Regions from separate parts of the Streptococcus sp. 11273D007BT genome, predicted to be linked through region 2. Evidence: predicted binding sites of a transcription regulator. Region 2 holds the regulator's gene; the other holds the start of a gene.

Region 1 (15,712 bases), 910 kb from region 2:
CAGACAGTAGTACGGTTGCTAGCTTGACAGCCGATATTGTCAATCAAACTCCTGTTAGTGAATATGTCGCTAGCTCAGAGGTTGCTCCCGCTTCTCCTACGGCTAGTTCTGAGGCAGTAACTTCCGAAGAAGCAACTTCTGTTAATTCAGACAGTAGTACGGTTGCTAGCTTGACAGCTGATATTGTCAATCAAACTCCTGCTAGTGAATATGTCGCTAGCTCAGAGGTTGTGCATTCAGAAGCTCAACCAGTATCAGAAGTTACAACTGTTACAAGTGAGGCGGCAACGCCTAGTCAAACTAATGTTGCGGTCAATAGTACTGGTCTTCAACCTGTGGCAGCTAGCTTCCAACAAGCTGTGGCTAATCAATTTGGAATCAGTGATATCGGGGGCTACCGTGCAGGAGATCCTCAAGATCACGGACAAGGTCTTGCTGTTGATGTCATGGTACCAGTAGGGTCAGATTTAGGCGATCAAGTAGCTCAATACGCTATTGATAATATGGCTTCTGCCAATATTTCTTATATTATTTGGGAGCAACAATTTTATGCCCCAGTGAACAATATCTATGGTCCAGCTAACACTTGGAATCTCATGCCAGATCGTGGCAGTGTGACAGAAAATCACTATGATCACGTTCACATTTCTTTTAATGGGTAATCTATTATTTTTAGAAAATCAGCCAGCGTAAGCCTTGGTTGATTTTTTGTTATGAACCGAACTCTTTTATCAATTCTCCTTATAACTACCAGATTTTATTGGAAATAGACGATTGTTTTTGGTATAATCGGTATATAAAATTCGTGAAATGAGGTTTCATCTGTGAAGTTACTTGTTGTGGGGTCTGGCGGTCGTGAGCATGCGATCGCAAAGAAATTATTAGAATCTGACAGTGTCGAGCAGGTTTTTGTCGCTCCTGGAAATGATGGTATGGCCTTGGATGGTCTGGATTTGGTTGATATCGGAATTTCCGAACATTCTAAATTGATTGCCTTTGCCAAAGAAAATGACATTTCTTGGACCTTTATTGGTCCAGATGATGCCTTAGCAGCAGGTATTGTCGATGATTTTGAACAGGTAGGACTAAAAGCCTTTGGTCCTAAAAAATTAGCCGCAGAGCTGGAATGGTCAAAAGACTTTGCCAAGGAAATCATGGTCAAGTACGACGTTCCAACTGCAGCCTATGGCACATTTTCAGATTTCGAAGAAGCTAAAGCCTATATCGAAAAGCAAGGCGCACCAATTGTGGTGAAGGCAGATGGCTTAGCGCTAGGAAAAGGTGTAGTGGTTGCAGAAACTGTTGAGCAAGCAGTCGATGCGGCGCGTGATATGCTTTTAGACAATAAGTTCGGTGACTCAGGTGCGCGTGTGGTCATTGAGGAGTTCTTGGCAGGTGAGGAGTTCTCTCTCTTTGCCTTTGTCAACGGTGATAAGTTCTACATTATGCCGACTGCCCAAGATCACAAACGTGCCTTTGACGGGGATAAGGGACCAAACACAGGTGGTATGGGGGCTTATGCGCCAGTTCCTCATCTTCCTCAAAGTGTGGTGGACACGGCAGTTGACACCATCATCAAGCCTGTTCTTAATGGGATGATAGCAGAAGGTCGTCCATATCTTGGGATTCTCTATGCAGGCTTGATTTTGACGGAGCAAGGGCCTAAGGTTATCGAGTTTAACGCTCGCTTTGGGGATCCTGAAACCCAAATTATCTTGCCTCGTTTGACATCAGACTTTGCCCAAAATATCACTGATATTTTAGAAGGTAGAGAGCCACAGATTACTTGGCTAGACGGCGGCGTGACGCTGGGGGTAGTTGTGGCATCAAATGGCTACCCTCTGGATTATGAAAAAGGTGTGACCTTGCCGTCTAAGACCGAGGGTGATATCATCACTTACTATGCAGGGGCTCGTTTTGCGGAAAATAGCAGAGCACTGCTATCAAACGGCGGTCGGGTTTATATGCTAGTCACCACAGCAGACACCGTCCAAGAAGCCCAGGAAAAAATTTACCTTGAGCTGAAAAATCAGGATACGACAGGACTCTTTTATCGGACAGATATTGGAAGTAAGGCCGTAAAATAAGGGATACAGAAAAGGAAAGACAAGTATGAACATTCCAATTTCCATCATCATGGGGTCTAGTTCCGACTGGAAAACCATGAAAAAAGCAGCAGATGTGCTGGACAAATTTGGCGTAGCCTATGAAAAGAAAGTGGTCTCTGCCCACCGCACACCAGACCTCATGTTCCGTCATGCCGAAGAGGCGCGTGGTCGTGGCATCAAGGTCATCATCGCAGGAGCGGGTGGTGCAGCACATTTGCCAGGTATGGTAGCAGCCAAGACCACCCTGCCTGTCATCGGTGTTCCTGTCCAGTCCCGTGCCCTTAGCGGAGTGGATTCGCTCTACTCTATCGTGCAGATGCCGGGTGGTGTGCCTGTTGCGACCATGGCGATCGGCGAAGCAGGTGCCACCAACGCAGCCCTGACAGCTCTTCGCATTCTCTCCATTGAAGATCAAACCATTGCGGCTCAGCTGGCAGGTTTTGCCAAGGAACAGGAAAAAATTGCGGAGGCGATGACAGATGACCTCATCTAAAACAATCGGAATTATCGGTGGCGGTCAGCTGGGTCAGATGATGGCTATTTCCGCCATTTACATGGGCCATAAGGTGATCACACTGGATCCCGCGGCGGATTGCCCAGCCTCCAAGGTCAGCGAGGTCATCGTCGCTCCCTATCACGATGTGGCGGCCCTCAAACAGTTGGCGGATCGGTGCGATGTCCTGACCTACGAGTTTGAAAATGTCGATGCCGACGGACTGGACGCGGTCATCAAGGACGGCCAGCTCCCCCAGGGGACAGACCTCCTCCGCATTTCCCAGAACCGTATTTTTGAGAAGGATTTTTTGGCAAAAAAAGCTGGCGTGCAAGTCGCCCCCTACAAAGTCGTCACTTCTAGCCTAGACCTAGAAGGACTGGACCTCAGCAAAAACTATGTCTTAAAGACAGCGACTGGGGGCTATGACGGACATGGGCAGAAGGTTATTCGAGAAGAGGCGGACTTGGTAGAGGCTAGTCAGTTAGCTAACTCTGCTGAGTGTGTTTTGGAAGAGTTTGTGAATTTCGACCTGGAAATCTCCGTCCTTGTGTCTGGCAATGGCTCTGACTACACCGTCTTTCCTGTACAGGAAAATATCCACCGAAATAATATTCTTTACAAAACTATCGTGCCTGCCCGTATTTCAGATGAACTTGCTGAAAAAGCCAAAACTATGGCTCTGCAAATTGCTGACAAGCTCCATTTAGCAGGCACCCTCTGCGTTGAAATGTTTGTGGCAGGGCAGGATATTCTGGTTAACGAAATCGCCCCTCGCCCACATAATTCGGGACACTATTCGATTGAAGCCTGTGATTTTTCACAGTTTGATACCCATATCCGAGGCATTCTAGGACAGCCTCTACCTCCTATCCGCCTGCTTTCTCCAGCCGTTATGATCAACGTCCTAGGACAAGACATGGAAGCAGCTCAAACCTTTCTTCAAGAAAACCCTACCGCCCACCCCCACTTTTATGGTAAACTAGAAGCGAAGCACAATCGCAAAATGGGACATGTGACGGTGTTGACAGAGGATACTGAGGTAGAGATGTAGGGAGCGGAAAGTTATAAAGGGGGGATTTCTGTGATTAAAATTATTGTTCATGCCTTTGTTGAAAGTCATAAAACTGGCGTGGTTGAAGTTGTTTTTGCTTCTAAAAATGAGCAGTCTATTTCTGAAAAGATGGCAGAGTTACAGATACAGTATCCCAATGATTATCTTGCTATTTATGACTTGCCATTAGATAGGGATCTTTCCAAAATGGGACATTATCCATCTGTTGCAATAGGTAAAGAGGAGTTTGAGTGAGGATATAATATTTTTAGGGATCTATGCCATATTTATGCCAATCTAGTGGTTAAATGAACTAGGAGTAAATTTATGGTAAAACATAATATGAAAGTAACTTTTTTTCATCCCATTGATAAGGTATGGGAAATTGTAATAGACTTATCGAATTAAACTTGAAGAAGTCATTTTGGGCAATTTGAAAAGTAGAGATGATAGCCAATTTATTGAATACTACCAGAACGGTATTCAGACAAATTTTAAGGTGACCAAAGTCGATTTGTACAAGCTCTGGGAACTTAAGTTTGAAAATAAAAATCTCCAAGGCACTTGGCTAGGACAGTTTGATTATCATGATGGGCAAACTGTCCTAGATTTTACAGAAAATGTCACTGTTAAAAATGTTATCTTGACACCATTTGTCTGGCTTTATCTAAGAAAGCAACAAAAGCAGTATTTCCGAGATTTATAAAAAGAACTGCAAGTAAAATAGAATAGAGAACCGAAAAGAAAGAGCATCGTATTCTCTGAACTGAATACAGGCTACGGACTTCCTTAAGCAATAAAATTATAAAATAAATGGAAAGGAGAGAGGGCAGATTCGAGTATTTGAACTCGGGCTAGAAGCGTCGGAAAAAAGATAAACTGTCTTGTGCGCTAGCACACAGCGTCAGTTTCCTATTTTTCTCTCGTTTTCTTAGCGCCCTCTGTATCATACATATGATCGAACGTTATTCCCGTCCTGAGATGGCGGCTATTTGGAGTGAAGAGAACAAGTACAAGGCTTGGTTGGAGGTGGAAATCCTCGCAGATGAGGCTTGGGCTGAGTTGGGTGAGATTCCCAAGGAAGATGTGGCCTTGATTCGTGAGAAGGCAACTTTTGACATCGACCGCATTTTAGAGATTGAAGAGGAAACTCGTCACGATGTGGTGGCTTTCACGCGTGCGGTTTCGGAAAGTCTTGGCGAGGAACGCAAGTGGGTCCACTACGGTCTGACTTCGACCGATGTGGTGGATACGGCTTACGGCTACCTCTACAAGCAGGCCAACGACATTATCCGTCGCGACCTTGAAAACTTTACCAATATCATCGCTGACAAGGCGCGTGAGCACAAGTACACCATCATGATGGGGCGGACCCACGGTGTTCATGCGGAGCCAACGACCTTCGGTCTGAAACTGGCGACTTGGTATAGCGAAATGAAACGCAACATGGAGCGTTTTGATGTGGCGGCCAAGGGAGTTGAAGCTGGTAAAATCTCAGGTGCGGTTGGAAACTTTGCTAACATTCCTCCATTTGTGGAAGAGTATGTTTGTGGTAAATTGGGTATTCGTCCGCAGGAAATTTCGACTCAGGTCCTTCCTCGTGACCTTCATGCAGAATATTTCTCAGCCCTAGCCTTGATTGCAACGTCTATCGAGCGTATGGCGACAGAGATCCGTGGGTTACAGAAATCTGAACAACGTGAAGTTGAAGAGTTCTTTGCTAAAGGGCAAAAGGGCAGCTCTGCTATGCCCCATAAACGCAACCCTATCGGCTCTGAAAATATGACCGGTCTGGCTCGCGTGGTGCGTGGTCACTTGGTGACGGCTTTTGAAAATGTGGCGCTTTGGCACGAACGCGATATTTCCCACTCGTCAGCGGAGCGTATCATTACACCTGACACGACTATTCTTATCAACTATATGCTTAATCGTTTTGGCAATATCGTCAAGAACTTGACGGTCTTCCCTGAAAATATGAAACGCAATATGGAGTCAACTTTTGGTTTGATTTACAGCCAGCGTGTGATGCTCAGCTTGATTGAAAAAGGCATGACCCGTGAGGAAGCCTACGACTTGGTGCAACCCAAAACGGCGCAATCATGGGACAATCAAGTGGACTTTAAACCTCTACTTGAAGCAGATGAGCGTGTGACAGCTAAACTCAGCCAGGAAGAAATCGATGAACTCTTCAACCCAGACTACTATGCTAAACGTGTAGATGAAGTCTTTGAACGTATCGGATTAGGTGAGTAATAACAATTTATCAATAATTTGAGAGCTTAAGGAAAGTTTAAGGTTGAAGGCTTATACTACTTTTATCCTAAAACTTCTACTGAACACTTGTTCAGTAGTATCAGCTAGATTTAGCTGATATTCTTTTCATAAATCTCCTGAAAGGGTCCTGTCTGACAGGGCTCTTTCTTTTTGCTCAACTTTTCATCGTTAGAGAATTTATGGTAAAATAGGTCTATGACAAGAATTTTAGATAACGATATGATGGGGGACGAGGAGTATGCAGAGCGTACCCTCCGTCCTCAATATTTAAAAGAATATATTGGGCAGGATAAGGTCAAAAACCAGCTGAAGATTTTTATTGAAGCGGCTAAGTTGCGTGATGAAGCGATGGATCATGTCCTTCTTTTTGGACCACCAGGACTTGGTAAAACCACGATGGCTTTTGTGATTGCCAATGAACTCGGAGTGAATCTGAAACAGACAACAGGTCCAAGTATCGAAAAAGCAGGGGACTTGGTGGCTATTTTAAATGATCTAGAGGCAGGAGATGTCCTTTTTATTGATGAGATTCACCGTATGCCAATGGCAGTAGAAGAGGTGCTCTATAGCGCTATGGAGGACTTCTATATTGATATTATGATTGGAGCAGGAGAAGCCAGCCGTAGTGTGCATCTAGAGTTACCCCCTTTTACGCTAATTGGGGCAACGACGCGGGCAGGGATGCTGTCTAATCCTTTGCGTGCTCGTTTTGGAATTACAGGGCATATGGAATATTATGAGCTGAATGATTTGACAGAGATTGTTGAGCGAACAGCTGATATTTTTGAAATGGATATTGTGCATCAAGCAGCAAAATCACTCGCCATGCGAAGTCGTGGGACACCCCGTATTGCCAATCGTCTGCTCAAGCGTGTTCGAGACTATGCTCAGATTATGGGAGATGGTCATATTGATGAAAAGATGACAGATGATGCCCTCACCATGCTTGATGTTGATAGAGAAGGGCTTGATTATGTAGATCAAAAGATTCTAAGAACCATGATTGAGCTTTATGGTGGAGGGCCAGTTGGTCTTGGAACTCTCTCTGTCAATATTGCTGAGGAGAGAGAGACGGTTGAGGATATGTATGAGCCTTATCTGATTCAAAAAGGATTTTTGATGCGGACACGAACAGGTCGAGTGGCAACAGAGAAAGCTTACGATCATTTGGGATATGACTATTCTTTGGCGAAAAAATCATAGATTAAGGTGGAGTGACCCTTTATTTTAAGGGGATTTTCTCACTCCCTTTTTTATTTTCCTTAATTTAGGTATAATAGTAACAATAGAGTAAAGGAGATATCCTATGAAAGTCTGTTTTGTCTGTTTGGGTAATATCTGTCGCAGTCCAATGGCGGAGTTTGTGATGAAAGATATTGCAAAAGGTACAGATTGGCAAGTTGAAAGTCGAGCAACATCTAGTTGGGAACATGGAAATCCTATTCATAGAGGAACTCAGGCAATTTTAAATAACTATCATATTGCTTATGATCACACAAAAGGCTCACAAGAGATTAGTCTGGATGATTTGAAGACATTTGATTTAATTTTAGGGATGGATGAGCAAAACGTTGCAGATCTGTTAAGCTTATCAGCGGGTGAGTTTGATCATAAGATTCACCTTTTTGGTGAGGTTGGTGTACCTGATCCCTATTATACAGGTGATTTTGAAGAAACCTATGCCCTAGTCACAAAAGGGTGTCAGGCTTGGTTTGAAAAAGCAAATGGAGATTAGAGGATAAGTATGAAGAAGGAAAAACGAGCTAGGTTGAAACTAACTCCAGAAATATTACGGCAGAGGCTGGAGTTTTTAACTTTAATTGTCATTTTTGCGTGTTCCTTGTCGGTTTTGGTTTTGAATTTTCAAACAAAAACAAGCTTGGTCTTAGATGAGGGGAATATCAAATATACAGGATATGTTGTCAACCATCGCATGAATGGTCAAGGAAAACTGACTTATAAAAATGGAGATGTTTACGAAGGGAACTTTGTAAATGGCACCTTCAGTGGCCAAGGGAAGTTTATCGCTAAGGCTGGGTGGACTTATGAGGGGCATTTTAAGAATGGTCAGGCCGATGGTCAAGGAACATTGATAACAGAGACCAAGGCTGTCTATAAGGGAACATTTAAACAGGGGATTTATCAAAAATGAGAATAAAATGGTTTTCTTTTGTACGTATTACAGGGCTACTGCTGGTCTTGTTATACCATTTTTTTAAAAAGCAGTTCCCAGGTGGCTTTATTGGAGTAGATATCTTTTTTACTTTTTCTGGCTATCTGATCACAGCTTTATTATTGGATGAATATAGTAGAAATCACAAAATTGATATCATTGGTTTTTTTAGAAGGCGATTTTATCGAATTGTTCCTCCCATGGTGCTCATGGTCCTGATTACCTTGCCTTTTACGCTTCTTATCAAGACTGATTTTAGAGCAGGTATTGGTAACCAAATTGCAGCAACATTTGGTTTCATGACCAATGTTTATGAGATTATGACAGGTGGGAACTACGAGGCGCAATTTGTCCCGCATCTCTTTGTTCACACATGGAGTTTGGCCATTGAGGTTCATTTTTACATCGTTTGGGGACTCTTGCTTTGGTTTTTAGGAAAGAGAGTGAAAAATAGCAAGCAATACCGAGGTGTTGTATTTATGGTATCTAGTAGCTTGTTTTTAGCAGGATTTTTAGCGATGTTTATCTCGTCGTTTTTTGTCCATAATTTTTCAAGCATTTATTTTTCTACTTGGACACACAGTTTCCCATTCTTTCTTGGTAGTGTTTTTGCAACGATGACAGGGATACAAAATACGACCAAGCGTTTCAAAAAGAATGTTCGCTTATGGAAAACCTCAAGAGTTATCACTTATGTTTTGGGAAGTTTTGCGCTGTTATTCTTGCTAAGCTTGATTCTGGATTTTGACCATCTTTTTACTTATCTATTTGGTTTTGTTCTCTCAAGTTTGTTTGCCTCTGTCATGATTTATTCCTGCCGCGTCTTGAGTGATCAAACGAGCATTAAAGAACCAGCTTTTGTCACTTACTTAGCCGATACAAGTTATGGTGTTTATCTCTTTCATTGGCCGTTTTACGTGATTTTTTCACAAATGCTCTCTAACACGCAAGCCGTTATGGTTACGGTGCTGTTGTCCTATCTTTTTGCGACGCTTTCTTTTTATGTTTTAGAGCCATTGATTGCAGGCAAGTCTTCTCATTTGTTCCGATGGGACTTTGATCTCAGACCTTACAGCAAATGGATTTACACTAGCTTTGCAGCTCTCGGTGTTTTGATGCTCTTTTTAACGACTGTTTCTCCAAAAATGGGAGAATTTGAGACCAATCTCTTAGTGAGCTCACTTAACCAATCAAATGATCAAATGCGCCAGACGCGTAATTTAGCGGATAAGGAAAATATTGGTAAAACAGGTAGTCAAGTCTTGATTATTGGAGACTCTGTTGCCCTCAGCTCAAGCGGTGCTCTTAGCCAATACCTTCCAAATGCTCAGCAAGACTCTGCGGTGAGTCGTAATTTCGATTTGGCATTTGATATCTTTGAAAATCATATCAAAAATGAGACCCTTCCAGAAACAGTGGTAATCGCCGTTGGGGTTAATTCGGTTTATGATTATAAAGATGATACCCAGCAGTTCATCGATGCTTTACCTAAAGGGCACCACTTAGTCTTTGTGACCCCTTATAATGGTAAGGAAAATCAGGCGGCTGTTAAAGAAGCGCGTGATTATGAGTTGACATTAACCAAGAAGTACAACTATATCACGATAGCAGATTGGTATAAAGTAGCAGTTGATCATCCTGAAATTTGGCCTGGCACAGATGGCGTGCATTATAAAGATAACGGCTCAGATGATTCAGAAGGTGGCAAGCTTTATGCGCAAACCCTACAAGCTGCCTTGAAAAAAGCAGCAAAAGCTCCAGCAAAAGGTGAAAAATAACATCTCTTCTAGAGCTTTGAGCTAAAATGTTTTAAAATAAACGATTGAGACTAGGTACATCAACCTAGTCTCATTTTTTACCGTTAAAAATAGGAAAATTACAAAAATTTACATGAAAGGGTTTACAAATCTAATCCAGTAAGCTATAATAGAAAACGTAACAAATGTGAAAGATTTAACAAACTTGTTGAATCACTTTGGAGGAAAATATGGCTGATAAAACTGTAAGTAAAGAAGAAAAAGCACTTGAAGCACAAGCGCATGTCGATACTCTAGTGAAAAAAGGTCTTGTTGCCCTAGAGGAGATGCGAAAACTTAATCAAGAACAAGTAGATTATATCGTTGCAAAAGCCTCAGTGGCAGCCCTAGATGCTCATGGTGTTTTGGCTATGCATGCTTATGAGGAAACAGGTCGTGGTGTTTTCGAGGACAAGGCAACCAAAAACCTCTTTGCCTGCGAGCATGTGGTGAATAATATGCGCCATACTAAAACAGTTGGTGTCATCGAAGAAGATGATGTAACAGGATTAACATTGATTGCAGAGCCTGTAGGGGTTATCTGTGGGATTACACCAACTACTAACCCAACCTCAACGGCAATCTTTAAATCATTGATTTCTCTCAAAACACGTAACCCTATTGTCTTTGCCTTCCATCCATCAGCTCAAGAGTCATCAGCACATGCTGCTCGTATTGTGCGTGATGCGGCCATTGCTGCAGGAGCTCCTGAAAACTGTATCCAGTGGATTGAAAAACCTTCAATGGAAGCGACCGCGGCTTTGATGAACCATGATGGAATTGCTACGATTCTTGCTACAGGTGGTAATGCCATGGTACGCGCAGCTTACTCATGTGGTAAGCCAGCTCTTGGTGTGGGTGCAGGTAACGTTCCAGCCTATGTTGAAAAGTCTGCTAATGTTCGTCAAGCAGCTCATGATATTGTCATGTCTAAATCATTTGATAATGGAATGGTCTGTGCCTCAGAGCAAGCTGTAATTGTTGATAAAGAAATCTATGATGACTTTGTCAAAGAGTTTAAATCCTATCACACTTACTTTGTTAATAAAAAAGAAAAAGCTCTCCTAGAAGAATTTTGCTTTGGAGCTAAAGCCAATGGTAAAAATTGTGCAGAAGCTAAATTGAATCCAAACATCGTCGGAAAACCAGCGACTTGGATTGCAGAACAAGCAGGCTTCTCCGTTCCTGAAGGTACAAACATCCTAGCAGCAGAGTGTAAAGAAGTTGGTATCAATGAACCTTTGACACGCGAGAAATTATCACCAGTAATTGCTGTCTTGAAATCAGATTCTCGTGAAGATGGCCTTGAAAAAGCGCGTCTCATGGTTGAGTTTGATGGTTTAGGTCACTCTGCAGCTATCCATACAGAAGATGCAGCTTTAGCCAAAGAATTTGGAACTTTGGTTCGTGCCATTCGTGTGATTTGGAATTCACCATCTACCTTCGGTGGTATTGGTGATGTTTACAACTCATTCTTACCATCATTAACACTTGGTTGTGGTTCTTATGGCCGTAACTCTATCGGTGATAACGTGAGTGCGGTTAATCTCTTGAACATCAAAAAAGTAGGAAGACGTAGAAACAATATGCAGTGGTTTAAAGTTCCTTCAAAAACATACTTCGAACGTGATTCTATTCAATACCTCCAAAAATGTCGTGATGTTGAACGTGTCATGATTGTAACTGACCATGCCATGGTTGAGTTTGGTTTCTTGGATCGTATTTTGGAGCAACTTCACCTTCGTCGCAATAATGTAGTTTATCAAATCTTTGCAGATGTTGAGCCAGATCCAGACATCACAACGGTCTATAAAGGAACCGAGATGATGCGTACCTTTAAACCAGATACCATTATCGCACTAGGTGGTGGTTCACCAATGGATGCGGCTAAGGTTATGTGGCTCTTCTATGAGCAACCAGAAGTGGACTTCCATGACCTTGTTCAAAAATTCATGGATATCCGAAAACGCGCCTTCAAGTTCCCGGAACTTGGTAAGAAATCTAAGTTTATTGCTATTCCAACCACATCTGGTACGGGATCAGAAGTGACACCATTTGCTGTTATCTCTGATAAAGCAAATAATCGCAAATATCCAATTGCAGATTATTCATTGACACCAACCATTGCCATTGTGGATCCTGCCTTGGTTATGACCGTGCCAGCTCATGTCACAGCTGACACTGGTATGGATGTTTTGACCCACGCCACAGAAGCTTATGTGTCAACAGTAGCCAACGACTTTACAGATGGTCTTGCTCTTCAAGCCATTAAGCTTGTTTTTGAAAACCTAGAAAGTTCTGTTAAAAATGCAGATTTTGCATCACGCGAAAAAATGCATAACGCTTCAACGATTGCAGGTATGGCCTTTGCTAATGCCTTCCTAGGAATTTCACACTCAATGGCGCACAAAATCGGAGGACGTTTCCATACTGTTCACGGTCGTACTAACGCTATCTTATTACCATATGTTATCCGCTACAACGGAACACGTCCATCTAAGACAGCAACATGGCCTAAATACAACTACTACAAAGCAGATGAAAAATACCAAGATATTGCTCGTATGCTAGGTTTGCCATGTTCAACACCAGAAGAAGCTGTAGCAGCTTACGCACAAGCTGTCTATGACCTTGGTGAGCGTATTGGTATTGAGATGAATCTGAAAGCACAAGGTATTGATGAGAAAGAGTTGAAAGAACACTCTCGTGAATTAGCGCTTCTTGCTTACGAAGATCAGTGTACTCCAGCTAACCCACGTCTAGCTATGGTGGATCATATGCAAGAAATCATCGAAGATGCTTTCTATGGCTACAAAGAACGCCCAGGACGTCTAAAATAAGTTTATCAGCCAATGAGATTGAAACACACGATGTTTCAATCTCATTTTTTGATTTAGGGGCTTGTCAAGGATGGAGAAATTAGGTAAAATGGATAATTGAAATTAGGACTTTTAAGGTAGGACAGGGAGCCTACTAAGGGACTTCGAACAATAAACTACAAAACAGGAGCAGAAAATACTGAAATCTGTATTTATTTTGTGGTGTAACTTTATCGAAAATCAATCTACCCAAGTCTCATTTCATTATGGAGACTTATTTTTTTGTCAAAAATAAGTCCAATAGAAAAAACACCCTCCTATTTAGGGGCCATCCAAATAGGAGGAAAAAGGAGATAAAATGGCAGAGAAACGTTTATTATTTGATATTCATGAAAAGCCAGATACTGCAAAAGGCTTGTTACTGAGTGTACAGCACGTTTTTGCAATGTTTGGAGCGACAATCCTAGTTCCGATTTTATTAGGGATGTCTGTTTCGACAGCTTTACTGGCTTCAGGGATAGGGACATTGATCTATATGGTATCTACCAAGTTTAGTGTCCCAGTTTATCTAGGCTCTTCATTTGCCTACATTTCAGCGATGGCTTTTGCCAAGGAGCAGATGGGAGGAGATATCAGCGCAGGACAAACTGGTGTCATGATGGTCGGCTTACTCTATGTGGTCGTAGCCTTAGTGGTTTCAAAAATCGGAACAGCTTGGATTGACCGTCTTTTACCTCCAATTGTAATTGGGCCGATGATTATGGTAATCGGTTTAGGACTTGCCAATACAGCGGTAACATCAGCTGGTTTTGTAGAAGATGGGAACTGGAAAAATATGTTAGTTGCTGCCGTGAGCTTCATGATTGCGGTAACCATTCAAACACGTGGCCGTGGCTTTATGCGTGTCATCCCATTTTTGATTGCAATTGTAGGGGGTTATCTGGTAGCTGTTTGCTTGGGGATGGTAGATTTTACACCAGTTAAAGAAGCAGCATGGTTTGCTCTACCAGATATTAGCTTACCGTTTGCGACAGGGATTAAGAGTTTTAAAGAATACAACCTTTACTTTGGACCAGAAGCTTTTGCTATTTTACCAATTGCTATCGTGACAATTGCAGAACATATCGGAGATCACATGGTTTTAGGTGAAATTTGTGGTCGTAACTTCTTGAAAAAGCCAGGTTTAAATCGCACTTTGATTGGCGATGGGGTTGCAACAGCTGTATCTGCCTTTATCGGTGGTCCAGCCAATACTACTTACGGTGAAAATACAGGTGTTGTTGGTTTGACACGTATCGCTAGTGTTTCAGTGATCCGTAATGCCGCCTTTATTGCTATTGGGTTGAGTTTCTTTTCTAAGTTTACAGCTTTGATTTCAACCATTCCAAGTGCTGTTTTAGGAGGGATGTCTATTCTCCTTTATGGTGTTATTGCAAGTAATGGGTTGAAAGTTTTGATTAAGGCACGTGTTAACTTTATGGAGTCACGTAACTTGGTGATTGCCAGTGCCATGCTTGTTTTAGGTCTCGGCGGAGGTGTTTTAAAACTCGGTTCTGATCTTGTGATCTCAGGAACAGCCTTGGCTGCCTTGGTTGGTGTTCTCTTAAACCTTGTTTTGCCAGCGGCGTCCAATGATGAAATTGAAGAATAACCCTTTAAAAAGCTAGGATTTTACACCTAGCTTTTTTGAATAGGCTGAGAAAACTTTAGGATATTGCACCAAATCTGTATCAATTTTCTGACAATTATGGTATGATAAAAAGAAGACTATCTATAAATAATGAGGAACAATCATGACATTAGTATATCAATCAACCCGTGATGAAAATAATAAGGTAACTGCTAGTCAAGCTATTCTACAAGGTTTGGCAACAGATGGTGGACTCTTTACGCCGATCACAACCCCTCAAGTAGAGCTTAACTTTAACCAACTTAAAGACGCTTCTTATCAAGAAGTGGCAAAACTAGTCCTTTCAGCTTTCCTAGATGATTTTACAGCAGAAGAGTTGGACTACTGTATCACCAACGCTTATGATGATAAGTTTGATACGCCAGTCATTGCTCCTTTAGTCAAGTTGGGGAATCAGTACAACCTGGAGCTCTTTCATGGCTCAACCATTGCCTTTAAAGACATGGCTTTGTCTATCCTCCCTTATCTTTTGACAACATCTGCTAAAAAGCAGGGCGTGGACAATAAAATCGTCATCTTAACTGCGACATCAGGTGATACAGGTAAGGCTGCGATGGCAGGCTTTGCTGATGTTCCAAGAACTGAGATTATTGTCTTTTATCCAAAAGATGGTGTCTCAAAAATCCAAGAGTTGCAAATGACCACTCAAACTGGGGACAACACTCATGTTATTGCCATTGATGGAAACTTTGATGATGCACAGACCAATGTTAAGCACATGTTTAATGACGAAGCGCTTCGTGCCAAATTGCTAGATAAAGGTGCCCAGTTCTCATCAGCCAACTCGATGAACGTTGGTCGTCTTGTGCCACAAGTTGTGTATTATGTTTATGCTTATGCGCAGTTGTTAAAAACAGGTGCGATTGAAAACGGCGAACAGATTAACATTACCGTTCCAACAGGTAACTTTGGTAATATCTTAGCGGCTTATTATGCGCGTGAGATTGGTGTCCCAATTGGCAAGTTGATTTGTGCGTCAAACGAAAACAATGTTCTAACGGACTTCTTTAACACAGGAACTTATGATAAAAAACGTGACTTCAAGGTAACCACAAGCCCATCAATGGATATTCTTGTTTCGTCTAACCTTGAGCGTCTGATTTTCCATCTTCTTGGAAATGATGCTGCAAAAACAAAAGCCTTGATGACAGATTTGGTAGAAAAAGGTGAATACCGTCTAGACGATGTCGATACGGCTATTCTTGACTTGTTTGCTGCCGGATTTGCGACAGAAGCAGAAACAGAAGCAGAGATTAACCGTGTCTTCAAAGAAGCCAATTACATTGAAGATCCTCATACAGCGGT
Region 2 (15,712 bases):
CAGCAGGCAATATCTTTGCTTCTTTAAAAAACCCTTATCTCGATGCTTCTGAGTGGGGCTGGCAAATTGACCCACTTGGGCTTCGTATCACTCTAAACGCTATCTGGGATCGTTATCAAAAACCAATGTTCATCGTCGAAAATGGTTTGGGAGCTATTGACACCCCGGATGACAATGGTTATGTCGAAGATGACTACCGTATCGACTACCTCCGCCAACATATCAAAACCATGCGTGATGCCATTATAGAAGATGGGGTTGAATTACTAGGTTATACCACTTGGGGACCGATTGACCTTGTCTCAGCTGGAACTGGTGAGATGAAAAAACGTTATGGCTTTATCTATGTTGACCGTGACAATGCCGGTAAAGGCACTCTTAAACGCTCTAAGAAAAAATCATTTGACTGGTACAAAAAAGTTATCGCGACAAATGGCGCAGAGCTGTAATTGTTAAAAGCTAGGGAAAATCACCCTAGTTTTTTAGTGGACATCTCTAAGGGTTTAACGTAAAATAACAAGAAAGAGGAACTTGATATGAAAGATAACGAACAGTTACGTCAAAAAATTGGTGACTTAGCTTACCAAGTCACCCAACACGCTGCAACAGAACCAGCTTTTACAGGTCGATACAATCAGTTTTTTGAAAAGGGTATCTACGTTGACATTGTCAGTGGAGAGCCACTCTTTTCGTCCCTTGATAAGTATCAATCTGGCTGTGGTTGGCCAGCATTTACAAAACCCATAGACAATCGTCTAGTCACCTATCACGATGATTTCTCCTACCATATGTATCGAATTGAAGTAAAAAGCCAGAAAGTCGGCTCACATCTAGGGCATGTTTTTAACGATGGTCCGCTAGAGACAGGGGGGTTACGCTATTGCATCAATTCGGCAGCTCTGCGTTTTATTGCTTATCAAAATTTGGATAAAGAGGGCTATGGGCGTTGGAAGGAGCTTTTTAAGGAGTAGATAATGACATTTATTGAAGAGATGCGACAAACAATGGCGGCATCAGACCGTCGAAGAGATAAAGACCTCATGATTCCCAAGGATATTGAACAGCATAGAGATATCCTTTATGGTAGCGATAAGCAGTGGCAAATTCTTGATCTGTATCGCCCATTAGAAATCAAAGATAAAGAACTTCCTGTGATTATTAATGTTCATGGAGGTGGCTGGGTTTATGGAGATAAGGAGCTTTATCAGTATTATGGCATGAATTTAGCACAGCGGGGCTTTGCTGTTATCAATTTTAGTTACCGATTAGCACCAGAACATCGTTTTCCAGCACAGTTGGAGGACATTAATCTTGTGTTTCATTGGTTATTAAAAAATGCCTCCAATTATCAGTTGAATACAAATAATCTATTTGCAGTGGGTGATTCAGCAGGAGCTCATCTCTTGAGCCTTTACGTTACCTACCTTAACAGTCAAGCTTATAACCGATTTTACGCTTTTGATAAACCTGAACAGTTAGCGTTAAAGGCGATTGCTTTAAATGCTGGGATTTATCAATTTGATTTAAAAGAAACTAAGCAAGATAAGCAGACTAAAAAGTTGCTTCATGCCTTTTTGTCGTCAAAGCATTACTATCGCGACCTGAAAAAAATTTCTGTTTTAGATAAGATCAAGCTGAATTTCCCGCCTACTTTTATTACAACCTCTGTGGCTGATTTTCTCAGATCCGAAAGCCTCCTGTTGGCAGCTACCTTAACCGAAAAAGAAATTGAGTACAGTTATCATTTATACGGCGGTAAAGAAAATCGACTCAAACATGTCTTTCACCTCAATATCTTGGATCAAAGTGCTATCACCTGTAATGATGATACTATAGCTTTCTTTAAAAAATATATGGATTAAAAAAGTAAAAGTACCTTCACTTACGAATAAAAGAGTGGAGGTACTTTTTTATGTATAATATTACATTTCCTAAAACCAGTCTAATGCCAAGAGAAAAACTCGCCTTACGAGGACCAGAACAACTCAGTACACAAGAATTACTTGCTATTTGTTTAAGAACAGGCACGAAAAAAGAATCGGTTGCCAGTATTTCTCAGAAAATACTCGATAAGATTGACCACTTGGGACAATTGCGCCAGCTTTCTTTACAGGAACTTCAAGCTATCAAAGGTATCGGACCTGTTAAGGCAATCGAACTTAAAGCCATGCTTGAGTTGGCAAAACGGATCCAAGAAGCAGAAGTTGAAGAAAATGATCGCATTTTAGGGAGTCAGATGCTAGCTGAGAAGCTAATGATTGAATTAGGGGAATTAAAACAGGAGCATGTTCTTGGTTTTTATCTAGACACTCAAAATCGAATTATTGAACAACGCCTTCTTTTTATCGGATCTGTCAGACGCTCTATTGTGGAAATTAGGGAGGTATTACATTACGCTTGTAAAAATATGGCAACCTCTTTGATTATCGTTCATAACCATCCCTCAGGTGCTATCCAACCTAGCTTTCAAGATGAAGAATTCACAAAAAAACTCAAGCGATCTTGTGAGGACATGGGAATTGTGCTTTTAGACCACTTGATTATTGGGAAAAAGAACTATTATAGCTTTCGAGAAGAAACGGATTATTGTAGTTAGCTTAAAACTCATTGACAATAAAGTCAAACAAGCTACGATCTTCCTCTCTGCTTTCATGGAGCAACTCTGGATGCCATTGAACACCCAAAAATCGAATATCAGGATGGATAGATTCAACAGCTTCAATGGTATCATCTTTAGGGTCGTAAGCAACCACCCTTAACAAAGGAGATAATTCCTTAATACTCTGATGATGAAAGGAGTTAATCTGGCTAGACTTTCCATAAATCGGAAGAAGGACACTATCATCTGACACAATCATTTGCTGACTAAGGTAATCAGATGGTGCATCTTGCCAATGGTTTTCGATATCTTGATTTAACGAACCAGCCAAGGCAATATTCATCAATTGCGTTCCGCGGCAGACAGAAAAAATCGGCTTTCTTTGTTTAATAGCTTCATCTACTAAGGCAAATTCAAATAAATCACGATCACGATGAAAATCATCATCGCTAGTATCTTTTTCTTCGCCATAAAAAACAGGATCTACATTTTGTCCACCTGTTAAAATCAGTTTATCCACCATAGAAATATAGTCTTTAGCGCATTTAGGATCACCAACAGGGATAATAAGCGGGACACCACCTGAGGCTTGAACAGCTTGGACATAATTAGTAGGAGTATAAGACCACATAATATCGGGATACTTATAATTTGGTCTTTCATTACCTGATATTCCAATAATAGGTTTTGACATAATGGCTCCTTAATCTTGATTCATAAAATATAGTAGGGTTTGCAGTTGACTGGTTAAGTCAACATATTGCACAACCACATGTCGAGGAACTGATAGATGAACAGGTGAGAAACACAGTATTCCTTGGATACCAGCCTCGACTAAAATATCAGCAACTTCTTGAGCTTTGAGACTAGGGACTGTAAGAATAGCAGTAGTAATCTCATCTTTTGCAAGATGGTCTTTGATGGTTGAAATGGCATAAATTGGAATACCATCAGGAGACTTTGTGCCAACTAGCTCATTATCATCAGTATCAAATGCCATGGTAATTTTCATCTTATTACGCTCATGAAAACGGTAATGAAGCAGAGCTTTTCCAATATTTCCCACGCCAATCAGTGCAACATTGGTTAAGGAGTGGTCATTTAAAATATCAGCAAAAAAATTCATCAGCTTTTTGACATCATAGCCAAAACCACGACGACCAAGTTCTCCAAAATAAGAAAAGTCTCGTCGAACTGTCGCTGAGTCAATCCCAATTGCCTCTGCAATTTGTTTTGAATTGGCTTTTTCAATATTCTCTGCATTAAAACGCTTAAAAACACGATAATAAAGCGACAGACGTTTGGCAGTGGCTTTTGGGATATTTCTTTCTAATAAGCTCATATAAATAACCTCCTCATACCTTCATTTACCATTGTAACAAAAAGTTTGTGAAAATAACAACAATTTTTGATAATATAAAACCATCAGATGTTCTTGATACTCCTATCCAGAAGTCAAAAATTGACTTAGATACAGGTGCTAGAATAACCATAGTGAAGATTAGCAAAAATTCACCTCTAAACTAAGTTCGTCAGTGGAGGTACGCCAATCAGTGTTATGACACAATTTTTGTCTCTGTTTACATTTCTTTTTGAAGTTTGATCAGTGTAATCTGTTGAATAAAAAGAGATCTCAACGCAGTTGATAAAACATAGTCTGTTTCATTCGATATCAAACAAAAATCCTTAGAAATACTGGTTTCTAAGGATTTTATGTCTGTTAACTTAACTCTATTCCCACTCAACAGTTGCTGGTGGCTTACTTGTGATATCATAGACGATACGGTTAACGTGATCAACTTCGTTTACGATACGAACTGAGATTTTTTGTAGGACATCCCATGGAATACGAGCAAAATCAGCTGTCATACCATCGATAGAAGTAATGGCACGGATAGCGATAGTGTAATCATAGGTACGCCCATCTCCCATAACGCCAACGGAACGTACACCGGTATTAACTGTGAAGTATTGCCAGATGTCACGATCAAGACCTGCTTTTGCAATTTCTTCACGCAAGATAGCATCAGATTCACGAACGGTCTCTAGTTTTTCTTCTGTAATCTCTCCCATTACGCGAATGGCAAGCCCTGGACCAGGGAAAGGTTGACGCCAAACGATTTCATCTGGCATTCCAAGTTCTGTTCCTAAAGCACGAACCTCATCTTTAAACAGTGTATTTAATGGTTCAATCAATTTAAACTGCATATCTTCAGGAAGTCCACCCACGTTATGGTGAGATTTAATGGTTTGAGCAGTCTCTGTTCCAGACTCAATAATGTCTGTGTAAAGGGTTCCTTGTGCTAAGAAAGCAACATCTTCTAATTTACTAGCTTCATCATCGAAAACATAAACGAACTCATTACCGATGATTTTACGTTTTTTCTCAGGATCTGAAACTCCAGCGAGTTTGTCAAGGAAACGTTTTGCAGCATCTGCTTTAACAATGTTCAAGCCAAACTTACCACCAAGCATTTCCATAACTTGATCAGCTTCCCCTTTACGAAGAAGACCATGATCAACAAAGATACAAATTAATTGATCTCCAATTGCTTTTTGAAGAAGAACACCTACGACGGAAGAGTCAACTCCACCTGACAGACCAAGAAGAACTTTTTTGTCACCTACAGTTTCACGAATTTTTTTGATTTCCATCTCAATGAAATTATCCATTGACCAGTCACCTTTTGCTCCACAGATATTAAGAGCGAAATTACGTAAAATATCTGTTCCGTATTCAGAATGACGTACTTCTGGGTGGAACTGAATACCGTAGATACGTTTTTCAGAGTTTTCAATTGCTGCGAATGGACAATCAGCAGAAGTACCAGTACGGACAAATCCTTCTGGGATTTCTGTGACAGCATCACCGTGGCTCATTAAGACAATTTGCTGTTCAGGAGTCGTAGCAAATAGTTCAGAGTCGGTAGTGTGAGTGAGTGGTGATTGCCCATATTCACGATTTCCAGCATCACTAGCAGGAACAACCTTGCCACCCAGTTTGTGAGTAAGTAATTGCATGCCGTAGCAGATTCCTAAAATAGGAATTCCTAACTCAAAGATTTCAGGATCAATATCAAACGAGCCTTCTTCATAGACTGAATTAGGTCCTCCTGAAAGAATAATCCCTACTGGATTAATTTTGCGTACCTCACTCGCTGTGATTTTATGGCTTTTAAGTTCAGAAAAAACCCCAATTTCACGGATACGACGAGAAATCAATTGATTGTATTGACTCCCATAATCCAGTACGATGATTTTTTGCATGTCATTAAAGTCTGTCATCATGTCCCTTTCCTAAATAAAATTATTTATCCTCCTCATTCTATCACAAAGCTACAGTAAATACAATTAAAGATATAGAGTTATATTGAAAATACTAGGAGATAAGTCGGACCGAAAGTTCTATAATGAAGTTAGCCACCTTACCTTAGTCAAGAATTAGATGTTTCACTATGTTTGAGTAAGTTGATGATTTCATTTGATAACAGGCTTGAAGCTGTTAGGCTAGGTGCCCAAGGCTAATCATAGCCTTGGTTTAGCTGAAAAAACAGCTTCAAGGGTTCCTGTTGTCAAATGAAATCTGATGTAAGGTATAAGAAAACACCTCTGTGCTATACTTGTTGTTCACCACAAACACAAGGAAAGGCACAGAGATGCAAAAGTATTATACACCAAAAGGGAAACATTTGACAATAGATAACCGTCGCTTGATTGAGCGGTGGAAACTTGAAAATAAGTCCAATCGTGAAATTGCAGGCTTGCTTGGAAAGGCTCCTCAAACAATTCATAATGAAATCAAGCGTGGGACAACCTTACAACAAGTGCGAAAAGGGGTCTACAAGAAAGTTTATTCTGCTGATTATGCACAAACTGTTTACCAATCCAATCGAAAACGGTCGGTTAAAAAGATAATCCTAACGAAAGAAATGAAAGAGAAGATTTTACACTATCATAAGCAAAAATTTTCGCCTGAAATGATGGTTAAGAAGAAGCAAGTGAAAGTTGGTATTTCAACTATCTACTATTGGTTTCATAATGGTCATTTAGGTTTGACAAAAGCGGATATGCTTTATCCTAGAAAATGGAAAGCTGTCAAGAAGCAAGCCAGTCCGAACTTTAAGCCAGCTGGTAAATCAATTGAAGAGCGACCGGAGGTCATCAATCTTCGATTGGAAAACGGTCATTATGAAATTGATACAGTTCTACTAACCAGAGCGAAAAATCAGTGTCTTTTAGTCTTAACCGACCGACGAAGTAGACACCAAATCATAAGATTAATTCCAAATAAAACTGCTGAATCTGTCAATCAGGCACTTAGGTTACTAATAGCTGAGTATCATATTTTATCAATAACTGCAGATAATGGTTCGGAATTTAGTCGATTGGTTGAAGTGTTTCCTGAGGAACATATCTACTATGCACATCCCTACTCTTCATGGGAAAGAGGTTCAAATGAAAACCATAATCGATTGATTCGGAGATGGTTACCTAAAGGAACCAAGAAAACGACTCCGAAAGAAGTCGCTTTTATCGAAAATTGGATTAATAACTACCCTAAAAAATGCTTGGACTACAAGTCGCCAAGTGAATTTCTTTTGGGTGGCTAACTTCAACTTGAAATTTGGGGAGATAAGTCGGACTCAGCTGAATCTGTCTTTGCCATATTTAAAAAAATTTGATACTATTAAATGAAACTAGAAGGAGAGAGTATGTTACCTGCATATATTCGTATTCATGATGCTATCAAACAGGATATTGAGCAAGGCATCTGGAAAATTGGTCAACGTTTACCTAGTGAACGAAATTTATCTGAGAATTTTGAAGTAAGCCGTATGACTTTGCGGCAAGCTATCACATTATTAGTTGATGAAGGCATCTTAGAACGCCGTATTGGCTCTGGAACTTTTGTCGCCAGCAGACGTGTCCAAGAAAAGATGAGAGGAACAACCAGCTTCACTGAAATTGTAAAATCACAAGGAAAACTGCCATCAAGTAAGTTAATTTCTTATATTAAAACACAACCTAGTAGCCAAGAGATGCAACAATTACAACTCAGTCCTCGAGAAGCTATCATTAGAATGGAACGTGTCCGTTATGCAGATCATATTCCCGTAGTATATGAAGTTGCTGCAATTCCAGAGAAAATGATAAAAAATTTTAGAAAGGAAGAGATTACAGAACATTTTTTTCAGACCCTCGTCAAAAATGGCTACGAGATTGGGAAAAGTCAACAAACAATCTCAGCTAAAATTGCTGAAAAAGAAGTAGCAGCCTACCTTGATATTGATGAGGGAAAGGCTCTCCTTGCTCTGACACAAGTTTCTTACTTTACAGATGGACAACCGTTTGAATTTGTTCGTAGTCAGTATGTTGGTGATCGATTCGAGTTTTATCTTGAGAACAATTGAATGATAAAGAAAAAAACGAGTCTTACTCGCTTTTTTCTTTATCGAACAACCTTTGCAGAACCCACAACGACATATATTTTGAGGTGACTATCTTCTTCTAAGGGAAAATCAATGTAAATATCATCGTATATTGGATTGATAGAGACTAATTTTAAGCCATATTTATCGCTATAAACTTTTTTGATATAGGTTTCATCGTCATAAGCTATTGCGCAAACTTGCCCAGTATATGTGGTAAGTCCTTTATCTGTTAGGAAAACGACATCGCCATCACAATAATCAGGGGACATACTATCCCCGCTCACAATACTTGCTAAATCACAACTTGGAGGTTTAATTTGAACTTGTACCGTTTGTGTTTCATAATCGTCATAAGAATACCCTCTTCCAGCAGAAAGTTTCGTTACGGTTTGGACATCGTATAATCGACTCGGTAATGAAATAATCTTTTCTTCACTTTTTATTCGTAGGGTATTGGCGTAAGATAGAACTTTTTCTTGATCATTATGGTTTAAATGATTTAGGGTTTTCATAACGTCCTCCGTGATATCACTATGCGGTGTGGATTTATATGCCGTGTCAATATCTGACACATGTACCGAAAAAACTTGGGCTAAAGCTTGTAATACAGTAAATGAAGGAGTGCTACGTAAGTGGATATAATCCGACAGTGTACTGGGTTTGATTCCTACTTTTTCTGCTAGAGCTTTTTGTGTCAGCTTGGCTTTTTTTCGATAAAATGAAATATTTTTAGCAATTTCAGTCATACGCTCATTTTGTTTCATATCTTTATTATAAATTATTCTCAACCAATTTTCAATAAAAATACGAAAAAAACGTATTTTTTAAAAATAGATGATTGTTTAAATATAGCGTCAAAAGGCTTTTTTTGATATAATATTCCTTATGGAAATTGAAAAAACCAATCGTATGAATGCGCTTTTTGAGTTTTATGCAGCTTTATTAACTGATAAACAGATGAACTATATTGAGTTGTATTATGCAGATGATTATAGTTTGGCTGAAATTGCTGAAGAATTTAACGTATCGCGACAAGCGGTCTATGATAATATCAAGCGAACAGAAAAAATTTTAGAAGATTATGAGATGAAACTACATATGTACTCAGATTACATTGTTCGTAGTCAAATTTTTGACGAGATTGCTGAACGTTATACAGGTGATTCGTATTTGCAAGAAAAACTCACCCTCCTAACGAGTATTGATAATAAAGATTGATGGAAAAGGAAGAAAAATATTATGGCTTTTGAAAGTTTAACAGAACGCTTACAAGGTGTCTTTAAAAACCTTCGTGGAAAGAAAAACTTATCTGAAAAAGATGTTCAAGAGGTCACAAAAGAAATCCGCTTAGCATTGCTTGAAGCTGACGTTGCTTTGCCTGTTGTTAAAGATTTTATCAAACGTGTTCGTGAACGTGCTGTTGGACATGAAGTGATTGATACCCTTAATCCTAGTCAGCAAATCGTTAAAATCGTTAATGAAGAGTTAACGACAGTTTTAGGGGCTGAGACATCCGAAATTAACAAATCACCTAAAATTCCAACCATTATTATGATGGTTGGTTTACAAGGGGCTGGTAAGACAACTTTTGCAGGGAAGTTAGCAAATAAACTGATTAAAGAAGAAAATGCCCGCCCTCTAATGATTGCAGCTGATATTTATCGCCCTGCAGCTATTGATCAGTTAAAGACTTTAGGTCAGCAAATTAATGTTCCTGTATTTGATATGGGGACAGAGCATTCAGCAGTTGAGATTGTAGCAGCAGGTTTAGCTCAGGCACGTGAAAATCGTAACGATTATGTTTTGATTGATACAGCTGGACGCTTACAAATTGATGAGAAGTTGATGGAAGAGTTACGTGATATTAAAGCACTAGCTCAACCAGATGAAATTCTTCTTGTTATAGATAGCATGATTGGACAAGAGGCGGCTAATGTAGCAGCTGAGTTTAATCAACAGTTAGCTATTACAGGGGTTATTTTGACGAAAATTGATGGTGATACACGAGGGGGAGCTGCACTATCTGTTCGTCAAATCACCGGTCAACCTATTAAGTTTACAGGTACAGGCGAGAAAATTACTGATATTGAGACTTTCCATCCTGATCGCATGGCTAGCCGTATCTTAGGGATGGGGGATTTACTGACCCTAATTGAAAAAGCATCACAAGAATATGACGAGAAAAAATCATTAGAACTCGCCGAAAAGATGCGTGAGAACACCTTTGATTTCAATGATTTTATTGACCAGCTAGATCAGGTACAAAATATGGGGCCTATGGAAGATCTTCTAAAAATGCTACCTGGAATGGCAGGAAATCCAGCTCTTGCCAATCTCAAAGTGGACGAAAAAGAAATCGCCAGAAAACGTGCTATCGTTTCCTCTATGACACCTGCTGAACGTGAAAATCCAGATTTGTTGACCCCAAGTCGTCGCCGCCGTATTGCAAGTGGTTCTGGCAACAGCTTTGTAGAGGTGAATAAATTTATAAAAGACTTTAATCAAGCAAAACAAATGATGCAAGGTGTCATGTCTGGAGACATGAATAAAATGATGAAACAAATGGGAATTAACCCTAATAATCTTCCTAAAAATATGCCTGATATGAGTGGTATGGACATGTCTGCTTTGGAAGGTATGATGGGGGCTCAGGGAGGTATGCCTGATTTATCATCTTTAGGTGGAGATATGGATATGACTCAACTCTTTGGAGGTGGCTTAAAAGGTCGAGTGGGGCAGTTTGCGATGAAACAAGCCATGAAACGCCAAGCGAATAAGATTAAGAAAGCTAAGAAAAAGCGTAAATAAACAAATAACAAGAAAACGAACAGCTCCCTGTCAAGTGGACAATGAAACAATAAAAGATTAGGCGACGGCCTTGTTCCTCATTTCAAGAGGGGCAAGGCCGTTGTTGCGTTCTTGAAAACGTTAGTGATTGTAAAAATGGATGTAAGCATCAATGTCTGATACTTCTTCAAATCATAGCACCCTGTCTTAAAGTGTCCGAAGAAGCTCTCAATTGGTGCGTTGTCAATACACTTACCAACACAAGACATAAAGCGGTTCATCTGATACTGGGTAGTTAGGCGATAATAATCTTTCGAGGTGTATTGCGATCCTCGCTCTCTGAGAATCAATAGGTTGTCTTTAGACACACCGTGGTGCCTAGCTAACCAGCTAAGTGATTTCCCTTCTTCCAAGTCAAGTGAAGTAGAACAATTTCTAGTTTCTCATAGACAGATTTTGGACTTCTTTTGGACATAATAAAACTCCACTATAAGGGGAGTATATCAAATGAGACAATGGGTTTTCTTGTTATTTTATTAAAATAGTGAACATTTATAGTCATCTTGACCAATTTTTATTTGATATGTTATAATCAAAAAATATGGAGATTAAAGGAGATTATTAGGATGATAAGACAGTTTTTACCACGTCAGCATGTCAAAAGTGTTTTCTCGATTGATTATAAAAACATTTATCAAAAAGGATTTAGAGCTATTCTTTTTGATATTGATGCCACTCTGGTTCCGCACGGGTGTGATGTCACACCAGAGGTGGAATCTTTACTTCAATATGTCCAATCTATTGGCTTTAAAGTTTTATTGATTTCCAATAACTCTGATGAACGGATTAGAATGTTTACTAGAAATGTAGCTGTCCCCTATATCCCCTTAGCTAATAAACCACACCCTGAAGCCTATTTAAAAGCCTTGACTGTTCTAGGCGTCGAAAAAGATAAGACACTGGTTATTGGTGATCAAATTTTTACAGATGTATTAGGAGCTAATCGGGCGGGGCTTGATAGTGTTATTGTGAATTTTTTGCCTCAAAAAAATGAGACTAAATTAGGAAAAAAAAGACGGGTAGAAAAGATCCTATTACAACTTTATCGTTTGTTTGGGCTATATGATCAGCAAACATTTGGAGAGATTGAAAAGAGAGAAGTCTAATGGTAGTAAACAACGTTGTTAAGTTTTTTAGAAAAGAAATTTTATTTTGCGATATCCACCCTATCTGTTATGAGATTTCAACACAGAAAGAAATCTTTAAGCGCCATATTCAAAATATGCAGAGTAAAGATCGTTTTGCAGATAGCTATCAGGCGCAAGCTTTACCTAACTTGGTTTCAAGTTCTCAATCTGGTTTGATTAAGCGTGGAAAAGGGATTGATCCTATTTTACAAGAAAATAAAGCCGTCAATATTAGACTAGCTGGTGAAAAAATAAACGGTATTATCATTAAACCAGGTCAAGTTTTTTCTTTTTGGAAATTAGTAGGAAAAATTTCAGAAAAAAATGGGTATAAAGATGGTAGAGTCATTATCGGAGATAAGATAGAAGCAGGTATGGGAGGTGGATTGTGTAATCTGGCAAATACCTTACACCTCTTGATTCTTCATAGTCCTATGGACGTTGTTGAGTTTCATAGTCACTCGGATGCTTTGGCTCCTGATGGAGAAAAACGGATTCCTTTTGCAACTGGGACATCCATTGGCTATAATTATGCGGATTATCGTTTTAAAAATAATACTGATCAAGATGTCCAGATTTTAATTTGGTGTGATGAGGATCATTTATATGGAGAGTTACGTAGTCAAGTTCCTTTCCCTTGGACCTATCAATTAGTCGAAGAAGATCATCATTTTAAAAAAGAAGGTGATAAATATTACCGTATTTCAAAAATTTATCGTGAGACCTTGGATAAAGACTCGAAGGAAGTACTAGGGCGTTTATTGGTTTTAGATAATCACTCAGAGGTGATGTTTGATTATAGTCAAATTCCAGTAGAACAAATTAGAGAATAAAATAAACAGATATTGCTCAGCAATATCTGTTTATTTGTTAATATAATCACAAACTTTATCAATTTGTTCAGCAAAACTGCCCTCAAAACGATTTTCAAAGAAAGCACTGCCAATTGTAAATGCCCAAGGCGATGCTTCTAAGACCTCATCTAAACGTTGGTAACTATCAATACTTCCAGCTAAACAAACTGGAGCAGGGACCTCAGCGACAAAGCGTTGGTTTAGAAGAACAGGATCACCTGTATAGCGATAGCCTAACAAGTCGAAGCCGTGAACCCCTTTTTCAAGGTAAGTATGTGCTTCTTGGATCATTTCTTCGATAGATCCCTCTAAAATAGAAGGACGTTCAGTAATTTTACCAACAAATGGCATATATTTGAGATTATGTTGCTGACAAAATGCATTCACAGAGTCAAAAAAGATGGTTCCCATCAGGATATCGACACCGCATTCAAGAGCCATTTGAGCCCCTTCTAAGCATTCTTTCTCTGTATATTCAACAACCTCAAGAAATGTTGTTTTACCACAAGATTTCATATAAGCATATAACTTTTTCATCTTTTCTAAAGGTAATGGTTTTTCCTTAAACCCCCAGAATTTAGCCTTTGAATCTTTACATTGCTCGAAAATTTCATAAGCATTTTCAACGGTGCAATCATTATGTGTTAACATAACAATTAATTCAGATTTTTCCAAAACATTAAAATCCTTTCCCAAAATCTCCTAATAACTAGCATATTATACCATGAAAAAGACCGTAATACAATAAAAGGTTAGGATATAAGTGTGTGTCTAAGTAGAGAATAAATTAATATACAACGTGATAATATCTTACTCAGAGATCCCAAAACATTAACTAAACGCTTGAAGATAAAAGTGTGGTGGATCTACAAAAATAATAATAAGTACATTTTTAGCTGATTTTTCCTAAAAAATTTTTTTGGTTATTTTTTAAAAACTAAAAATTTATGAACAATTGACCTAACATGGTCTAAACCCTTGATAATACTGGGATAGAAGCATAAAGTACATTGATTAAAAAATGTACTTTATTTTTATTTTGTACTTTTGAATAGGGTTATTTATTGTACATAATGATTAGCTTACCTTATTCTTTGTATCTCTTTTGAAAAGTACATTTATCATCCATAATTTGATGAAGTGCAGCACTTTCAAAAGTACATTTTTTCAGTTACATTATATTATAAAGGATTTTGGGGGATATTTCTATTTTTCTAAGCTCTTTAACATAATTAAATAGGGTACTAAAGATGAAATTTTGCGAATATAGAACTAGAATCTTTTATTAGTTTAACTTTTATTACGGTCTCGAACTATTTGTCTTTTTCGTGTTATAATTACTTAATAAGGATCTTTGAAATAATATATTCACTGGAGGGAATATGTCAATAAACCTGGAATTTTTAGAGATATTATCAAAGATATTTTGCGGAGATCAAGAAGAGCTATTTCTATATAAGTCAGGTCCACAATTAGTTTCATTCTTTAATAATAATTTCAATTACCAAGATGAATACAGTCGAGGTTTCAATACTCGATGGAGATATGTTTGTGATAAATTAGTCGAACTAAACAATAGCAAAAAGTTGGACTCTTTTATAAATCTCATACTTAGTAAAAATTATATATTAACTGAGCTTAAAACAAGTGAAGTTGATGCTTTTGTTCATCAAGAAAAAGTTATAGTTGAGCTAAATAAAATATGTTCTGTGTATTCACTGGTACTTACTAGGAAAGACAATCGCTTCCACCTTGTTGAGATTGATCAAGATTTGGTTGAGATTGGAAAGGGCGGCTTCGCTAACATATACTTACAAAAATCTACAGGATTAGTGTTAAAAAAATTAAACGATGAATCCGTGAAGAGACAATCTCTTCGGAGTAGGCTGAAGAGGGAGTTTGAAATAACAAAGTCTTGCTCTGAGTTTGGCAATGTAATAGAAGTTTATGACTTTAACGAGGGAAACTGCTCTTATACTATGGAAAGGGCTGAAATGACTCTATATGAATTCATTACTAGTAGCGAGCTCACTAATGATTCAAAGTTGAATATTATCCGTCAAGTATTGCACACTATGTCTTTAGTACATGATAATGGTTATCTTCACAGAGATTTAAGTCCTACCAACATTTTTCAAGTTAAAGGGATAATCAAAATAGCAGATTTTGGATTGGGCAAAAATTTAAATACATTAACGTCCCACCAAACGATGGATACAGCTTCATTTGGTCAACTTTTTTATTGTGCTCCTGAGCAACTTACACTACTAAAGGATGCAGACAAACGTAGCGATGTTTATTCACTAGGACGAATAATAAATTTTATAATGACAGAAACTCCTACTGACTACAATCATTATCTTCGTTCAGTGTGCGAAAAGGCTACTAGCCTAAGTCCAGAATTCAGGTACCAGAATGCAAGTGATATGCTGGAAGCTTTGAATCAATGGATAATAATAAGAAATAATCAAAAATATGAAGAGAATATGTGGTTAAAAATATCAAATAGTATTTTTGATTCAGAAGTAGAAGCATATATTTACGAATTACAAGGTGATGCGATATGTAAAAATTGCATTAGTAAAGGAAGTGTTTTCGTTGATAGCTTGATACAATTTATGAAAATTGATGATCCGCATGCTAATCATATAATTCAGTTAATTTATTCAAATTATGAAAGTCATCTAAGAAGATTTGAAGATGGGGATTCTTTTGCAGTTTTATCTTATAGAGTATTGAAGGGAGATTTTTCATATATTGTTAACGAAACAGCAGCTAAGATTTTGCACTATGTCGCTTATATTGGCGGGAGATTTTATGCACAAGATAAAATTGAAGAGTTAAAATCAATAG

What was found. The regulator Rex, encoded in region 2, represses fermentation and respiration genes when NADH is low (regulators of the CRP and FNR family bind a similar motif). The targets are predictions, from matches to a motif close to TTGTGAANTANTTCACAA.
Region 1: a site for Rex is predicted at 10,045-10,062, ahead of adhE (bifunctional acetaldehyde-CoA/alcohol dehydrogenase). Genes of this name have one in related genera too.

What each region holds. Positions count from the first base shown of each region.
Region 1 is NZ_JBPWPE010000001.1:145,352-161,063, forward strand. It holds gene ACEE75_RS00830 (LysM peptidoglycan-binding domain-containing protein) at 1-662, shown strand, start outside; gene purD (phosphoribosylamine--glycine ligase) at 825-2,087, shown strand; gene purE (5-(carboxyamino)imidazole ribonucleotide mutase) at 2,113-2,601, shown strand; gene purK (5-(carboxyamino)imidazole ribonucleotide synthase) at 2,588-3,655, shown strand; gene ACEE75_RS00850 (phosphoribosylaminoimidazole carboxylase) at 3,686-3,910, shown strand; partial or broken gene ACEE75_RS00855 (SRPBCC family protein) at 3,983-4,361, shown strand; gene purB (adenylosuccinate lyase) at 4,610-5,908, shown strand; gene ruvB (Holliday junction branch migration DNA helicase RuvB) at 6,125-7,132, shown strand; gene ACEE75_RS00870 (low molecular weight protein-tyrosine-phosphatase) at 7,236-7,664, shown strand; gene ACEE75_RS00875 (hypothetical protein) at 7,674-8,081, shown strand; gene ACEE75_RS00880 (acyltransferase family protein) at 8,078-9,880, shown strand; gene adhE (bifunctional acetaldehyde-CoA/alcohol dehydrogenase) at 10,090-12,738, shown strand; gene ACEE75_RS00890 (uracil-xanthine permease family protein) at 13,076-14,368, shown strand; gene thrC (threonine synthase) at 14,511-15,712, shown strand, end outside.
Region 2 is NZ_JBPWPE010000001.1:1,050,681-1,066,392, forward strand. It holds gene ACEE75_RS05420 (6-phospho-beta-glucosidase) at 1-449, shown strand, start outside; gene msrB (peptide-methionine (R)-S-oxide reductase MsrB) at 537-971, shown strand; gene ACEE75_RS05430 (alpha/beta hydrolase) at 975-1,862, shown strand; gene radC (RadC family protein) at 1,913-2,596, shown strand; gene ACEE75_RS05440 (gamma-glutamyl-gamma-aminobutyrate hydrolase family protein) at 2,598-3,293, opposite strand; gene ACEE75_RS05445 (redox-sensing transcriptional repressor Rex) at 3,303-3,941, opposite strand; gene guaA (glutamine-hydrolyzing GMP synthase) at 4,331-5,887, opposite strand; gene ACEE75_RS05455 (IS30 family transposase) at 6,256-7,209, shown strand; gene ACEE75_RS05460 (GntR family transcriptional regulator) at 7,312-8,010, shown strand; gene ACEE75_RS05465 (XRE family transcriptional regulator) at 8,049-8,795, opposite strand; gene ACEE75_RS05470 (putative DNA-binding protein) at 8,917-9,249, shown strand; gene ffh (signal recognition particle protein) at 9,271-10,839, shown strand; partial or broken gene ACEE75_RS05480 (IS3 family transposase) at 10,897-11,168, opposite strand; gene ACEE75_RS05485 (YqeG family HAD IIIA-type phosphatase) at 11,397-11,984, shown strand; gene ACEE75_RS05490 (VanW family protein) at 11,984-12,838, shown strand; gene ACEE75_RS05495 (hypothetical protein) at 12,869-13,555, opposite strand; gene ACEE75_RS05500 (serine/threonine-protein kinase) at 14,242-15,712, shown strand, end outside.